Regions from separate parts of the Heyndrickxia sp. FSL W8-0496 genome, predicted to be linked through region 1. Evidence: riboswitches for the same ligand, from Rfam matches in the RefSeq annotation. Region 1 holds a riboswitch; each other region holds the start of a gene.
What was found. Region 1 has a riboswitch for cobalamin ahead of NST63_RS01430 (hypothetical protein). Riboswitches for the same ligand answer to the same signal wherever they lie in the genome.
Positions count from the first base shown of each region.

Region 2: linked by a shared signal. The riboswitch ahead of NST63_RS11275 (ribonucleoside-diphosphate reductase subunit alpha) and the one ahead of NST63_RS01430 (hypothetical protein) in region 1 are both predicted to bind cobalamin.
Region 3: linked by a shared signal. The riboswitch ahead of NST63_RS21925 (ABC transporter substrate-binding protein) and the one ahead of NST63_RS01430 (hypothetical protein) in region 1 are both predicted to bind cobalamin.
Region 4: linked by a shared signal. The riboswitch ahead of NST63_RS14900 (acyl-CoA thioesterase) and the one ahead of NST63_RS01430 (hypothetical protein) in region 1 are both predicted to bind cobalamin.

Region 1 covers NZ_JBBOXX010000001.1:242,722-246,923, reverse strand. Annotated here, with positions in the region: gene NST63_RS01440 (hypothetical protein) at 1-132, opposite strand, end outside; gene aspS (aspartate--tRNA(Asn) ligase) at 385-1,671, opposite strand; T-box leader at 1,731-1,945, opposite strand; cobalamin riboswitch at 2,055-2,247, shown strand; gene NST63_RS01430 (hypothetical protein) at 2,478-3,023, shown strand; gene NST63_RS01425 (ABC transporter substrate-binding protein) at 3,025-3,969, shown strand.
Region 2 covers NZ_JBBOXX010000001.1:2,225,874-2,230,075, forward strand. Annotated here, with positions in the region: gene NST63_RS11270 (ribonucleotide-diphosphate reductase subunit beta) at 1-387, opposite strand, end outside; gene NST63_RS11275 (ribonucleoside-diphosphate reductase subunit alpha) at 404-2,662, opposite strand; cobalamin riboswitch at 2,835-3,019, opposite strand; gene NST63_RS11280 (hypothetical protein) at 3,140-4,198, opposite strand.
Region 3 covers NZ_JBBOXX010000001.1:4,311,839-4,316,040, forward strand. Annotated here, with positions in the region: gene NST63_RS21915 (FecCD family ABC transporter permease) at 1-359, opposite strand, end outside; gene NST63_RS21920 (cob(I)yrinic acid a,c-diamide adenosyltransferase) at 464-1,060, opposite strand; gene NST63_RS21925 (ABC transporter substrate-binding protein) at 1,089-2,057, opposite strand; cobalamin riboswitch at 2,327-2,514, opposite strand; gene NST63_RS21930 (sodium-dependent transporter) at 2,602-3,951, opposite strand; gene NST63_RS21935 (bifunctional 3-deoxy-7-phosphoheptulonate synthase/chorismate mutase) at 4,047-4,202, opposite strand, start outside.
Region 4 covers NZ_JBBOXX010000001.1:2,934,075-2,938,276, forward strand. Annotated here, with positions in the region: gene NST63_RS14885 (betaine/proline/choline family ABC transporter ATP-binding protein) at 1-85, opposite strand, end outside; gene NST63_RS14890 (GbsR/MarR family transcriptional regulator) at 392-946, shown strand; gene NST63_RS14895 (thiol-disulfide oxidoreductase DCC family protein) at 1,139-1,531, shown strand; gene NST63_RS14900 (acyl-CoA thioesterase) at 1,607-2,044, opposite strand; cobalamin riboswitch at 2,292-2,473, opposite strand; gene NST63_RS14905 (MgtC/SapB family protein) at 2,583-3,254, opposite strand; gene NST63_RS14910 (MFS transporter) at 3,514-4,202, opposite strand, start outside.

The DNA.
Region 1 (4,202 bases):
TTCTAAAAATGCGACGGCTCTGCCTCTGCGGAACGTTTTTGCTCCTTGATGAACATGTTTCTCTTTTCGCTTATGCCCCTCACCATGGTGATGTCTATCTTTGCCACGACCTCTATATCCTTCATTTCTCATAAAAACTCTCCTTCCTGTATACATCTGTATACATTTTATATTCCTATTGTATACAAATGTATACAGAAAGTCAACAAAACATTTAATAATGTGTAAGCACTCTAACGGTGAGATTAACTCAACAAATTTTCAAGTTTACCCCCATTATTCAAATAAAAAAGGCTGCCATTTCTGGCAACCAACCTTGGGAGAATCCTCGTCCTTATATATTTCCCCCTCCCTTACACTGTTATTAAGACCATTGATTTTGCTCTAAGGTATAAGTCTCTCAAGATCCCTAGGAAATGCTGTCGCCCCCCTAATATTTCCTACTCCTGTCATATTTGCTGTCAATCTCTCTAGTCCAATGGCGAATCCACCATGTGGAGGTACACCATATTTAAACATTTCAATATATGAGGCAAAATCATTTGGATTTAATCCTTTACCTGAGAATGACTGTAACAGCATTTCATAATCATGGATACGAAGCCCACCAGAAGTAATTTCTAAGCCTTTGTACAATAAATCATAGGATTCTGTTAATCCTGAATCATTACTAGGCATCGTGTACATTGGACGTGTTTCACATGGATAATTGGTAATAAAGACAAATTCACTATTATATTTTTCTCTTACGTATTCACCTATTAATCGTTCTCCTTCGGAATCTAGGTCCCCTTCAGGAGATGCTTTTTGATATTGACTACTTAGTATTTCCTGTGCTTCATAAAGAGTTAAGCCTGGAATCTCAGTTATTAACGGAAGTTTAACATCAAGAATTTCTAACTCCCGTTTACAATGGTCATTTACACGTGAGATCATATATTTAAGTACATCTGTTTCCCATTCCATAATTTCTTTTACATCGTCAATAAATCCTATTTCAACATCAAGAGAAACATATTCATTTAAATGTCTTGATGAATGATGTGCTTCTGCTCGAAATACCTGCCCAATTTCAAAAACACGTTCGAAACCACTTGCTACCATCATTTGTTTATAAAATTGAGGTGATTGTGCTAAATGGGCGTTTTTCCCAAAATAATTTAGGCTAAATACATTTGCTCCTCCTTCTGCACCCTGAGAGACAATTTTTGGTGTAAAAATACGTGTAAATCCATGTGATGTAAAAAAATCGCCAAATGACTGTGATAATACACTTTGAATTTTAAAAATGGCTTGATTTTTTTCATGTCTTAAAGATAAGGTACGGTAGTTAAGAAGATGATCCATTCCTGCTTTCAATTCCGATTGATTGATTTCTAACGGGATCGCCTTCTGACATTTATTGATCACTCTAATGTTTCTCACATGTATTTCTACGCCTAATTTTTGTTTCTTTGATTCAACAACGTCCCCGATTATCTCAACAATCGATTCGTTTTCTACTCGGAAATTTAACCATTCTTTCTCCAAAATACATTGAATAATTCCACCTCTATCACGAAGTAACAGGAAGGTAACTTTTGATAAATAACGTTGTTTATGAACCCAACCCGATAATTTTACCGTTTCCCCAACCTTATAAGGCGTTTCTGTCGTTACTATTCGAATCATTTTGACTTCCTCCTTTTCATTAATAAAGAATCAAATAAAAAAATTCGCCCCTATATAAACATAGGGACGAATGTATTCCGTGGTACCACCCAGATTGCCTTTTTATCAGCCTCTCATGCCACATAACGAGTGGTACCGTCTGATTCTACTCTGCCTTTAAGCATTTCTTTCAGCACTTACGGATGTCACCATGATAACCTTGATGCGTTTTTCCACCAACCAAACGCTCTCTATAATCAAGGACTTATCATTTCCTTCCGGTCATTGATTTCCATATTTTGATTGTAGAAGATTATATATTTACGAAAAGAAAATGTCAACCTATTCAGAGTTTAAAAAAATGCTTCATTATTCAATCTCTTCATTGTACACTGGAAGTAAGTGAATACCTGCAGAGAATAGGTTGCTAATTTATTAGCATTAATAGGGAATTCGGTGTGATACCGAAGCTGTTTCCGCAACTGTAAGTGCCGATGAAATAAGAAGTAAACCACTGTTTGAAACATCGAAAACGGGAAGGTTCTTAAAGTAAAATGACGCACAAGCCAGGAGACCTGCCTATTCTTGAACGTAACATGCTCTTCGGAAGATAAGAGATTTTATGGCAGCTCGATTGGTTCTTCATATCGTTTAATAAAGGATCATTTTCCCGCCGGCCAAATTCTATCTGGACGGTTTTTTTGTGTTCAATTTTACAAATATATTGATCTCCTCGTTATGAAACGATATAGATCGAAACCAGACGAATTTTTTCTGAAGTGTTATGAGGTAAACATTTAAAATATTTAAGATTAGGAGAAAAAGACATGGTAAAAAAAGACTTACGTTATTTATGCTATCCCTTTATGCGCGAATCCGCTTCAACCGTTGATTTCGAAATTAGAACAGATTCATTAACAACGCGTATTGGACAAGCTGCTTCCTTAACAAAGGATATTCCTATTGTTTATGAAGATTTAATGTACTTGCTTCCAATGGCCTATCATCTAAATGGATCTGTACGCGGAAAGCTTGCCATTAGCGAGGATGATTTAATTCGTCTAAGCAGCATGTATGATTTCTATGTTGCGGAAACAGATGGTCGCATTGATCGGTTTGTACTTCCACAAGGGACGGCTGCTGCATGTGCTCTACATGTATGTAGAAGTGAGGCAAAAAAGTCCGTTCGTGCTTTACATAAGGTAAGTCTTGAAAGAGAGGTTCCGGATATCTTATTCAATTATACGAATCTACTAGCTAATGTCCTTTTTTACATGGCGGTCTATGTAAACAAGGATAAAGGTGTTGAAGAAATCCAATTTGTCAGTAAATCTTATCCAACAAGACCGATAAAAAAGAAAGTAGGGAAATAACTTGAAGAAATATCATTTGTTTCATTGGCTAACAGCTATAATGTTGATCATTTTCTTAGCAGGCTGCCAATCCAATCAGAGCAGCAATGAACCTAAAAAAGAGGATACACCTGAACAAGTAAAAGCGTATACCGTGAAGGATGATACTGGCAAGGAAATTTCCTTCAAAAAAGCTCCTGAAACGGTTATTTCATTGCAGCCTAGTAATACTGAAATTCTTTTTGCACTTGGAGCTGGAGATAAAGTAATTGGCGCAACGGAATATGATAATTATCCAGAGCAAGCAAGTAAAATTGAACGTGTATCGGACTCTGTTACCATTAATACAGAAAAAATTATTGCACTAAAACCAGATATTGTCATTGCTTATACAATCGGAGATGAAAATGCCTTAAAACCAATTGAAGATGCAGGTATTCCTGTATTTGTCATACAATCTGCTTCTTCCTTTGAGGATGTTTATGGTGATATCCAACAAATTTCAGAAGTAATGGGTGTGAAAGAAAAAGGGGAAGAACTTATTACCAATATTCGCACTCATATAAATGATATCGAAAATAAATTAAAAAATATCGAAAAACCAAAACGCGTATATTTTGAAATAAGCCCATCTCCTGATATTTATTCAACAGGCAGAAACACATTCCAACAAAAAATCCTCCAAACAGCTGGTGTAGAAAATATCTTTGGGAATCAAGAAGGTTGGATCAAGGTTTCAGAAGAGACAGTCATCAAGCAGAATCCTGAAATCATTGCAACAACTGTCGATTATATCGAAGGCCCTGTAGCAGAAATCAAAGCTCGTAAAGGATGGGAAACCATAGAGGCGATTAAAAAGGACAGAGTATACCAATTAGACTCGGATATCATGTCACGCCCAGGTCCAAGAATTGCTGAAGCGGTTGAATTAGTTGCAAAAATGGCGTACCCAGAATATTTTAAATGAGACTAAAGCTGGAGTGTTGATCACTCCAGCTTTTATCTTTAGCTATTATCAGTATAATACTTTCATTATTCATGAAAAAACATTATAAAGATATCCGATCGACATAGAGAATAGTAGTGAGCCAAAACCGAATCTATCTAATATATTTCTCGGCTTTACCTCCTTGTTTAACAAATTTCGATTTTGCAGGAAGAATAATTTTAAAAAAAGATAGACTCTTTTCTAAAACATTG
Region 2 (4,202 bases), 2.0 Mb from region 1:
AACATATGAATAGGAATGATTATGAATAACTTCTTGCTGGGCCAAAATAATCATTAGCGCATTTAAGCTAGAATCTGTTAAGTAATCGGCTACTTTGCCTGCGTAATCGGTTTGAATACTATCTAATAAAGCTAATAAACCAATGATTTTTAAGAAGGCATCCTGCTCATCTTTTGATAAAGTTGGGAACTGTTTTATATCTTGGGACATATTTATTTCAAACGGTGTCCAAAAATTTCCTAGCATTTTCTTATATTTAGGATAGGCCCAAGAAAAGCGGACATCATCCCAATTAAGTATATTGGAGCATCTTCCATTAATGATTGATGTTGATCGGTTTGGTGCTGTATTATCAATGATCTTGCGTGTTTGTAGATTATTAGACATTCATTTTTCTCCTTTCTTAACTTGAACAAGAATCACAATCTTCTAATGTTGTAGAGGTAGAGCGTAAATAATAGCTAGTTTTTAAACCAGCTTTCCAAGCATGAAGATGTAAATCTAATAGCTCCTTCGCCTGAACGGTATTTTGAACATAAAGATTAAATGATATGGATTGATCAATATGTCTTTGTCTGGCTTCATTTTGCCGGATACTCCAATGCTGATCAATGAAATAGGCAGATTTATAATACCAAGTTGTCTCTGCATTTAGATCCGGAGCGGTTACAGGGATTTTATAATCCTTTTTTTCTTCTGAATAAAACTTTTGAAAAATTGGATCAATGCTTGCAGAGCTTCCTGCTATTAATGATGTTGATGAGTTAGGAGCAACTGCCATTAGGTAGCCATTTCTTATCCCGAATTTTTGGATATCTTGGAATAATCGTAACCAGGGATGGGAGCTTTCAGTGTTAAAATATCCTCTGGAATTAAAATAAGAACCAGTTTCCCAATCCGATCCGTGGAACAGCTCATATGCGCCCTTTTCTTGTGCTAATAACATGCTAGCTTTAATCGTTAAAAAGGCAATTTTTTCATATAGTTTATCTGCATATTCAATTGCCTCTTCACTTTCCCACGAAATTTTCTCTAAAGCTAGTAAATGATGCCAACCAAATGTTCCTAATCCTATTGCACGATATTTTTTGTTCGTTAATTGTGCTTGTAGGACAGGGATTGTATTTAAATCAATGACATTATCTAGCATCCGAACTTGAATTGGGATAAGTTTTTCAAGAACATCATCTTTCACTGCCTTAGCTAAATGAATTGATGATAAGTTACATACAACAAAATCTCCAGGCTGTTTTTCAATCATGATTTTCCCATCCTCAGTGTATTGGCTAATCATCGTTGTTGGGCTTTGATTTTGCATAATTTCTGTACATAAATTACTAGAATAGATCATACCTTGATGCTTATTTGGATTTTTTCGATTCACTTCATCACGATAAAACATGAAGGGACCACCTGATTCAAGTTGGCTTTTCATGATTCTCTTCATCAATTCAATCGCAGGTATACTCGTTTTCGTCAGGGAAGGGTGGTTAACGCATTCCCAGTACTTCTCTCTAAAGCTTCCTTTGCCTTTTTGTTCATCATAATAATCCTCTAGAGAAAAACCTAGAGTTTGTCTTACCTCATGTGGATCAAACAAATACCAATTTTCACGAGCCTCTACTTGTTCCATAAATAAATCTGGAAGACAAACACCATGAAAGAGATCATGTGTACGTAATCGTTCGTCCCCATTATTTAATTTAGAATCTAGAAAGGAAGTAATATCCTTATGCCATACATCTAAGTAAACACAAATAGCTCCTTTTCTTTGCCCTAATTGATCCACACTCACTGCAATATTATTTAATTGCTTCATCCAAGGAAGTACTCCAGAGGAAGCACCACTAAATCCTTTAATCGCACTGCCACGACTGCGAATTTTTCCTAAATAAACACCAATACCTCCTCCATTTTTTGATAGATTAGCAATATCAGTATGACTATCAAAGATGGCTTGTAAACTATCATCAACAGTATCGATAAAACAGCTCGATAATTGCCCGTAATTTTTTCCTGCATTAGATAGTGTAGGTGTAGCGACAGTCATGTAAAGATTACTTAATGCCCAGTAGGCGTCTTTGACCAACTGAATACGATTCTCAATAGGTTCATTTTGCATTAAATGCATCGAAATAATCATCCAACGTTCTTGCGGTAACTCAAACACTCTTTTTTTGTGGTCGGTTGCCAAATATCTATCAGCTAACGTGCGTATACCAATATATGTAAAAAGTTCATCCTTTGTCGGATCAATAAAGGATTCAAACAAATGAATGTGATCCTTTGTATACTTATTTAATAATTCTCTTGAATATATACCATCTTTTGTAAGACGAACAATTAATTCAAATAAGTTTCCATATTTATTTTGGAATAAGTATTCACGTGTTTGTGAAGCTTTGTAATATAGATGTTCCATAAATAGTTTAGATGCATGATATGTCCAATTAGGATTTTCTGCGTTTATGTTTGACAAACATTCTAGAATGATTTGATTTACCCATTCATCCTCGGATAGCCATGGTTTATGCTCAAATAAATTTTTACCAAACAACAAGATCGATTTTAGATCATCGTTTTTTGTATCAGAACCATCTAATATTTGTAATATGTGATTCATCCATTCCGTCATTTCAGCACCCTTTGTTAATAGAGTCATTTTTTTCCCTCCAATAGATAATGTGACTTTTAATAAACTTGTCTAAAAAAAGCCATAAAAAAAGATCCGTCACAAGTAATTTGAGCGGATCAAACGATAGGAAAAGATGTAAAAAAATAAAAGCTAAAAAAACTCTCACTATCGTTTCATCTTCTCAATCCCCGAAGAAATTTGAAACTTTCAAGAAAAGGCAGGTCTCCTGACTTATGTGCAGCCTACTTAAGAACCTTCCCATATCAATTTAGATACAGTGGTTAGTCTTGTTCGTTCACAAATACAGTTGCGGGGACAGTTCCGGAGTCAAACCGGATTCCCTATTAAGTCCAGTAAATGGACACCTTCTCTTGAAATAATTCAATATTTAGTTTCGAAAATATAATATACAACTATATATTGTGTTTTATCATAGCATATTCGATGCTTTCATGACAATATATATCTATTAAATACTCAAATTAAAATAGGAACCTGATAATACTATGATTCTATTTTGTTCATTAATGTGCTTAAAAATAATTGAGGATCATCAACACGTAAATGAACAGTATTTACTTTTTTTGTCATCCCATATAAGTAAGATGCCTGAATTGTGTCCTTTAAAATTATTTCTATTTGTGGCTTTTCCTTGATAAAGTCAGAAGGAGCTGCATCAAAAATAGAAGCTAGTTCCTGCTTGGAAAGAGGAGTGGAACGAGTGTACTCATTGACGGAAAGAATAAGTTTTAAAGGAATATCTATTTTCTTCATGATCCCTGTTTGCAGAATAAGGTTTTGATCCGATAACAAATAAGGGCATAATCTAACTGCTTGTATTTCGGCAAGCAACATGAATAAACCGTATATATTAATCACAAGAGCGATTATTGCTATGATTGGACTCCACTGATGTAATAAAAAGTGAAAGCCTATAGATTCAATAATTAGAGCATGTATGATCATGATATTTAATGCGATCGTACTTGTCTTTTGATGGTATGAAAATGCCTTGAAGTGTATATGACTGGGTCTTTTTTTCCATGCAAACAAACTATAATAAAAAACGGAGATTTCTGAGATAAGAATATATAGAAATTTTGAAGGCTTAAAATGGGTGAGTAAGGAATTTTCTAATCGATCCTTAAAAAAAGGAATCCGCTCTTTTTCTGATTTAAATGTGTCTATAACTAAAGGTAGTCTTTTTAATAATAATGCTATTAAAACCAATTCAAAAATAATGAAAGCGCCTTCTACAGCAAATAAAATGTATTTTGCAGCGGATAATGTTTGAAAATAAGTTGCGGGAATAATAAGCCATGCAGCAACATACCCAGCACCTATAAATGCAAAGAGATATTTAATGGAGAGGCGTCTTCTAATAATAAGGAAATATGCTAGTATGGGAATTGTAACAATAAAGTCTAAAAAGGAACTAATAGTGATCATGGGTGTAATTGGTTGTGCGAATTCGACCCTATATAGTGAAAAATTCGCAAGCAATATCAAGGTAGCTAAAAGAACGAACCAAACCCAACTTTGATTACTTATTCGTAATGTCATTTTC
Region 3 (4,202 bases), 4.1 Mb from region 1:
AATAATGTTGCAACTGCTCCAACAGAGGCTCCAGACGACACCCCTAAAGTATATGGGTCTGCTAAAGGATTTCGAAGCAACCCTTGAAATGCCGCACCTGCAATCGATAATGAAGCACCAACTAGCCCTGCCAATATTACACGAGGCAGTCGAATATCTAAAACAATATTCGTATTCATCGCATCTATTTTATCACTTAATGGAAAGTGGAAAATAGCGGCTCCGATGATTTGGATGATATCCTTCATTGGCACCGTTACCGAACCAATGGAAATACCTATTAAAATAGAAAAACTTAAAAAAACCACTCCAAATAGATAAGGAAAATAATTATTCTTCCGTAGATACCGAATAGTCATTGGCTTCTGCAGTCTCTTTCAACTCCTTTTAGTACATTTGAAAAAGGACTGTCTAAAAAGGAGACAGACCCCCTGTGCCTTTAGACAGCCCCTATTTCTATCAATCAATTTTCTTCTGTTTTGTTCTCTTTTCTTTTGCCGTCACGAAAAACCTTGGCACTTCGAATATATTCTACATCTTTTTTTCCTGATCGGTGATTAATTACTCTTGCAAGAGCAAAAAAATAATCCGACAAACGATTCAAATACATTTGAGCGAGTGGAGGAACAATTTCTTCAGCTTTTGAGAAACTAACAACTAGACGCTCAGCACGTCTTGTAACTGTTCTTGCTATATGAATAGAAGCAGCCGCTTTTGTCCCACCAGGTAAAATAAAGCGTTCCAATTCAGGTGTACTGGCGATATACTCATCAATCTTCTCTTCAAGATAATCGATCATGTCTTGTTGAAGCTTGTAAGGGCGTTTAGCTGATTTTGTCGCTAGATCCCCTCCACAATCAAATAATTCATGTTGAATTTTTTCAAGATCATCAAGTACGTCAGAAAAAAGATCGGGATCCAATTCAGCCATCGCTTGTCCAACAAAACAATTCACTTCATCCACTGTTCCATAAGCTTGTACCCTTAAATCATCTTTATCTACTCTACCACCGATGATACTTGTTTGCCCCTTGTCACCTGTTCTCGTATAGATTCTCACAATATTTCCTCCTCACTCTTATCTTCACTTATTTAAATGTATCGGGATATATCGCCTTTGCCATTTCCTCTAAACCTTCCACAAGACGTGGACCTGGTCTTGACACTTTGTCAGAATCGACACTATATACCCGTTTATTTTTAATAGCGGATACTTCTTCCCACCCTTTACGGCTATAGGCTTGTTCTACTGCGTCCTTTACATAATAACCATATGTTATGATCATTACATCCGGATTTGCTTTTACTGCTGCTTCTTCCGAATATTTCGGCCATCCTTCTTCAGCAGCTGCAATATTTTTGGCGCCAAGCATTTCTAGCATTTCATTCATGAAGGTACCTGAACCTGCTGTATAAATATCTGGTGGAGCAGAGATTTCCATCCATACATTTGGTTGCTCTTCCTTAGAAATTCCTGCCGCCTTTTCTTTAATTTCTTCAACTTTTGCTTTCATTCCATCGACAATTTCATCCGCTTTTTCCTTTGTTCCAGTTGCTGCACCAATCATTTCAATCGTTTTATACGTATCTGCAAATGAACTTGCATTATTGACAGCAATAACCTTAATTCCTGAATCCTCTAATTGCTTTAATCCATCCTTAGAATTATGAGCCTGGGAAGCATCAGCTAAAACAATATCAGGTTTTAAAGAAATTATTTTTTCAACATTGAATTCTTGTCCACCAACTTTTTCCTTTGACTGCACCTGTTCGGGATAATTGTCAAAATCCGAGACACCAACAATTTCTTTATCTAACCCAAGGGCAAAGGCTGTTTCTGTATTACTTGGAAGAAGGGAAACAATTTTCTCTGGCTTCTTATCAATAGTGATTTTTTTATCGGTTCCATCCGTAATTGTTACGGGAAAAGCTTGGTCTTGTTGCTTAGTCTCCTGCTTATTATCACTAACTTTCTTTTCACTATCCTGCTGTGTACCACATGCAGCCAAAATAAAAATTAGTAAAAAAATAGGTATAAATCTTAATAGCTTTTTCATTTGTAAACTCCTTTTTACATTTAAAATAGTCATAAAGATGGCCATTTTCACAAAGATTATTACATATTTTAAAAATTGAATATTTTCTTCCTTTATCCTCCATAATTAATGTAGAAGGAAGAAAAAATACATTCGTTCATATCTTTTATGAAAAAGACCTAAAAAAAACATCTCTAACCAAAGAGATGTCATATGTAAAACGGTATAATAGCAAATCATGCACGCTAAAAAACGTTTCGTCAACACCCCCCTATCCTCGTAGGCAAACTGGTGCACTCAAAAAACAGGCAGGTCTCCTGGCTCATGATCATTGCTCCCTGTACCTTCCCTTATCCTTTAATGGATAAAGTGGATATTACAGTTTGCTCCCATTTACAGTGGCGGGACCGCGTTGGAATTACACCAAACTTCCCTTTTAAACCTTCACATAGAAAGTACCTGTTTTCGTTGCAATATATTAAATTTTCAACCATTAACAATTATACAGGAAAGACATATGGATGACTATCCTGAAAAATTTTATGCTTATAAATGATTTACAGAACTACCAAACTCCCAGCACATCTAACATGACAACAAAAATTAAAACGGGTGCAACAAAACGTATGAGGAAATACCAAGCTTCGAACAGTCCTCTTTTAAGACCGCTCCCTTGTTTTAATTCCTCGTAAAGAACGGATTTCTTCACTTTAAGTGGTACAAAAATAGCGATAAGAAGGGCTCCAAGCGGCATTAAAATATTACTAACGGTATAATCCATTAAATCGAAAAATGTTTTACCAAAAAGAGTAACATCACCTAACGCTCCGTATGAAAGGGCAGATGGAATACCAAAAATAAAGATGGCAATTCCGATGATCCATGACCATTTTTTACGTCCTTTTATATCCTTTTTAGTGATCACAGACACAATAATTTCAAGCATAGAAAAAGCTGATGTTAATGCCGCAAAAAGGAATAAAATTAAAAATGCTATAAAGAAAAGCATTCCAAGCGGTAACTGGCTGAAGACTGTTGGAAGTACATTAAATAACAGTACAGGTCCTGCCCCCGGCTCCAATCCTAAAGCAAATACTGCTGGAAAGATTGCTAAACCAGCTAAAAGTACAATGACTAAATTCATTCCTACAATAGAAAAAGCTGAACGGGGTAAGCTTTGATTTTTCGGTAAATACGAACTATACGTCACCATTACTGAAACACCTACACTTAACGTAAAGAATGATTGCCCCATGGCTTCCAAGATCGTTTTTGAAGTTAATTTTGAAAAGTCCGGTTGCAGTAAAAAGGATATACCAGCCATTGCACCATCTAAGGTAATTGAACGAATAACTAATAATATAAATAGTATAAATAATGCTGGCATCATAATCTTACTTGCTTGTTCAATCCCTTTTTGAACCCCTCTTGCAACAACAACAATCGTCATTAGAATAAATAATAATTGCACGATTAAACTAATAATTGGATCAGAAATTGTGTCCCCAAATACTTGTGTATATTGATCAGAGGAAAGACCGTTTAACTGACCGGTAATCGCCTTGTATAAATAAATAATAATCCAACCACCAATGACACTATAGAAAGAAAGTAAAATAAAACACGCAATCATACCTAAAATCCCTATCCAGTGCCATTTCGCTTTTGGTGCTATTTTTCGATACGAATCCACTGCATTTTCTTGTGTTAATCTACCAATGGAGAATTCCGCTAAAAGCAATGGAAGTCCTAGTAATAATGTAAATAGAATAAAAATTAGAAAGAAAGCTCCTCCCCCATTTTGACCTGCGATATAAGGGAATTTCCAAATTGCTCCTAAACCTATTGCTGACCCTGCTGCAGCTAATATAAAGCCAAGTTTTGATGACCACTGTTCTTGCTGACTCACACTCATTCTCCTCTCAGATGTAAACAACTATGTTTCCTATATTCTCGTTTTTAGTTGTCATTAAGGGGTTAGACCCCTTAATAGACAGCTACGCTTTTGCTTTAAGCAAGTTTGTTTTTAAACCCCTTTAATTCATCCATAAATGAATGGAATTGTGGAATGTCCATTTGCTGGGCGGAATCCGATAAAGCAACAGCAGGATCAGGGTGAACCTCAGCCATGACTGCGTCTGCCCCAATTGCTAATGCAGCTTTGGC
Region 4 (4,202 bases), 2.7 Mb from region 1:
CTCCTGATTTAAATTCAAGATTTAAATCATCTACCGCTTTTTTTCCTCCCTTATATATCTTTGTAACATGATCAAATTTTAACAAATCGATACACCTCCGTAATTTTACCAATGAAACAGTTGGAACAATTAACCATTTGGTATACTATGCAATTTTTTTCGTATATGTCACTATTTAAGTATAACGTAAAGTTTGTAAAATAAAAAGTTTATAGATTGCATATATTGCATCAATTTTACATTAATATAAATAGATTAAAACTATCATCCTCTCATTTCTTACTATTTCTCCTTATTGCTTTCATTTCCTCATTCAGAAAAGATTTTATTTTTCATTGGATATATGATACATTGACTTTGTATATGAGGTAATTAAAGGAGCAAACTACCTATGGAAGAAAAGCACTTGCGAGTCATTGATCAAGCTAAGGAACAATATATTGAAAAAATTGCTGATAATATGAAGACGTATGGAGTTTCCCCTACAGTCGGTCGTATTCTTGGTATTATTTATATGAATAGAAAACCAATGACATTAGATGAGCTATCCACTGCAACTGGAATGAGTAAAACAAGAATGAGTCAGGTTGTTAGAGAGATGCTAGATATTAATATTGCTGAAAAAGTTTTTGAAAAAGGGGTTCGTAAAGATATTTATGATGTAGAAACAGATTATTACGAAACCTTTATTTCAATTTTCACATCAAATTGGAGAAAAACGATTAACCGCAATAAAATTTTTGAAAAAAAATTAACACGTGAGCTGCTGATGTTAAAAGATAATGAAGAATTATCACAGGAAGCAGAAGATCAAATCAATGAATTATTAAAGGAAATGAAAATTTGGTCGGATTATTATCAATGGCTTACTCGTTTAGTTGACTTTTTTGAAAGTGGTGAAATATTCGAGCATGTGCCGAAAACCACTGAATGGAGAGGAAAATAATTAACATAAAAGCTCCGTGGTAATATACCCTTTTTATATTGAAATAAAACATAGAAAATATTTCAAGCAGTAGTTTTCATGTAAAAATCTACTGCTTTTTATTAAGCTTTTTTACTAAGTTAAATAAATATAAACGTTATAAAATTTTTCACTCTCATTATTTCCTTTCATCCTATAAAAGAAGGTGACCAATTGACTGGAATTATATTATTTGATGGAGTATGTAATTTTTGCAATGGAAGCGTACAATTTATAATAAAAAGGGACCAAAATAAATATTTTAAATTTGCTTCCCTTCAAAGCGAAGTTGGGGCGAAATTATTAACGGAGTATGGAGTAAACAGCTCACTTGACAGCTTTGTACTTATTGAGGATGGCAAATTATACACAAAATCGGAAGCGGCATTACGTGTTTGCCGAAGTCTTAATGGATTATGGAAATGGGGATATGCTTTTCGAATCATCCCACATCCAATAAGAAATTGGATATACGATATGATCGCGAAAAATCGTTATCGGTGGTTTGGTAAAAGGGATAGCTGTATGATCCCATCTAAGGAAGATCAGGAAAGATTCTTAGTATAGTAACCTATCAGTATGAAAAAATAAAATGGGGTCGTCTTATAAATGTAAAGAACGACTCCATTTTTATACAATCATTTAAGGCTGCTTTTTGAGTAATAACTCTTTTTCCCAATCAGCTTCCAGCATCACTTTTGGCACTGGTGTCGGTTTTCCGTTTTCATCAAGTGCTACCATTGTTAAGGTGGATGTAGTTGTTAATCGTTTTTCTTCCTCCTCTAAATTCTCACACTCGACCTTTACATAAACCTTCATTGATGTCCTCCCAGTTGAAAGGACAAATGCCTCCAAAGTCAAAATGTCGCCAACTTTTGCAGAGGAAACAAAATGAACAGCATCGATTGACGCAGTTACTACCACTTTTCGAGAGTGCTTCATTGCTGAAATAGCAGCAATTTCATCAATATACGATAAGATGGTTCCTCCAAAAATAGTTTCCATATGGTTCGTATCTGGAGGTAATACAAGTTTAGTTTGATAGGTCCTTGATACATTTACAGAAATTGTTTTCTCCATCATTTCTCCACTTTCATGTATATTTACCACTATGAAGTACAGGAGAGAAGAAATTAAAATAAAAGGTACTGACCATTTTTCTTAAGACATACCCCTAACATAAAATAGATGTTTTACCTATCTTAAATGGTAAATCACATATTGTTAGCCAGTCCTAAAAATAAAATACGCTGATAGCAGAACAGACCAAATCATTAATTGTCTATTAATCTACCAATGTACGAATCTTCCCAACTCCCGAGGAAAATAAGTCGCTATAAATATGGCAGGTCTCCTGACTCGTGTATCATTCTACTTTAAGTCCTTCCCATCCAAAATTGGACAGTGGTTATCCTTATTTCGTCAACACTTACAGTTGCGGGTACAGTTCTGGAATTTCACCAGATTCCCTTTTCATTTTTGGCAAACACCATATTTATCGGCAAATATTTCACTATAGTAGTATAGAATTATCATAATATATTATGAATTGACTTACAATTTATAATTTTAAAGATTAAGTTGAAAAATATTGAACGATTTGTTCTCTTTCTGTTGCTTAATCAAATTTTATACTTTCCAGTTCAGGAATCGTTTGCAACATTTTTAATATTTCAGTCTCCTTTTTCTTCAACTTCTTTGATTTTAATTGTAAATCCACGACAAAAAGTGGATGATTATCAACCGACGTTACTTTTACCTGGTACGATTTCACATCTAAATGATTTTCGGATAAAATAATGAGTGCCGCAGAAATCGCTTCATTTGTTCGAACATGAATCGTTAATTTATGGAACTTCGGAAAAACTGGTTGAAATAATCTACTTAAAATTTCTAAAGCAATTAATACTAAGAGCGTTCCAAAAATACTTACAATATACATGCCTGCACCTATCGCTAATCCAATTCCAGCTGTTGACCAAAGTCCAGCTGCAGTTGTTAACCCATGAACGGATTGACGTTGTATAAGAATGGTACCTGCACCTAAGAAACCAACTCCACTGATGACTCCTGCCGCAATTCGGCTTGGGTCTAATTCAATTGTTCCACTATTTACAACATCAAAAAATGCATATTTTGAAACGATCATTGCTAATGCACTTCCGACGGCCACAAGGAAATGGGTACGTAATCCTGCTTCTTTATAACGCTTTTCTCTTTCAAATCCGACAAGTGCTCCCAATATCCCCGCAATTACAAGTCTTGCAATTAATTCAAGCTCTATCATTATATATAACCCCTTTCCCCATTAATGTATGGCTTTGATGATTATGCTATTACAAATCTAACATACATCCATTTTTCCTTTCTAAAGGTTTGATTAGGTTTCATTCTCACTAGCAAAGCTAAGTCACACCATTAAGTTAAACATTATTTCTATTTATATATGTTTTATTAGTTTATCCTACTTAAAAAATAAAAAAACGAGTGTATAAAAATATACACTCGATCTAAGTTGCAGCTCTTTAAATAGAAATCCTGCCTTTAATTTATAACTTATGCGATGAAAGTTGCAATTTTCTTTTGGCAATCGTTCCTAAACGCACAGATAATCCTATTGCAATAATTGTAAAGACTATAATCATTACTATTACACCAATCCAACCAAAATCACTATAGAACATACCTCCCACCGTACCACCTATACTTGAACCTATATAGTAAAAAAATAAATAAAGTGAAGAGGCTTGTGCTTTATCATGTGTCGATAATTTGCCAACCCAGCCACTTGCAATGGAGTGTCCTGCAAAAAATCCAAAGGTAAAAACGGCTATTCCAATAATTTTTAACCAAAGATTTGTATTTAACGTGATACATGCTCCAATTAACAAAATTAATAAAGATAATTGCAATATCTTTCGTCTACCATGCTGATCAGCAAGCATTCCCATCCATGTCGAACTAAACGTTCCAACAATATATACAATAAAAATAAAACCGACGATTGTCTGACTTAATGAATACGGAGGAGCAATTAATTGAAAGCCAATATAATTATAAAGTGATACAAAGCTTCCCATTAATAGAAATCCAGTCCCAAATAAATAGATTAATCCTGGCTCATTAAATTGACTAATTAAAGATTTTCCTAATTTAACAACAGCAAACTTACGCGGTTGGAAATGAGCTGATGTTGGTAATGTAAACCAAAATAATAAACTTGCCATTAAACTAATAA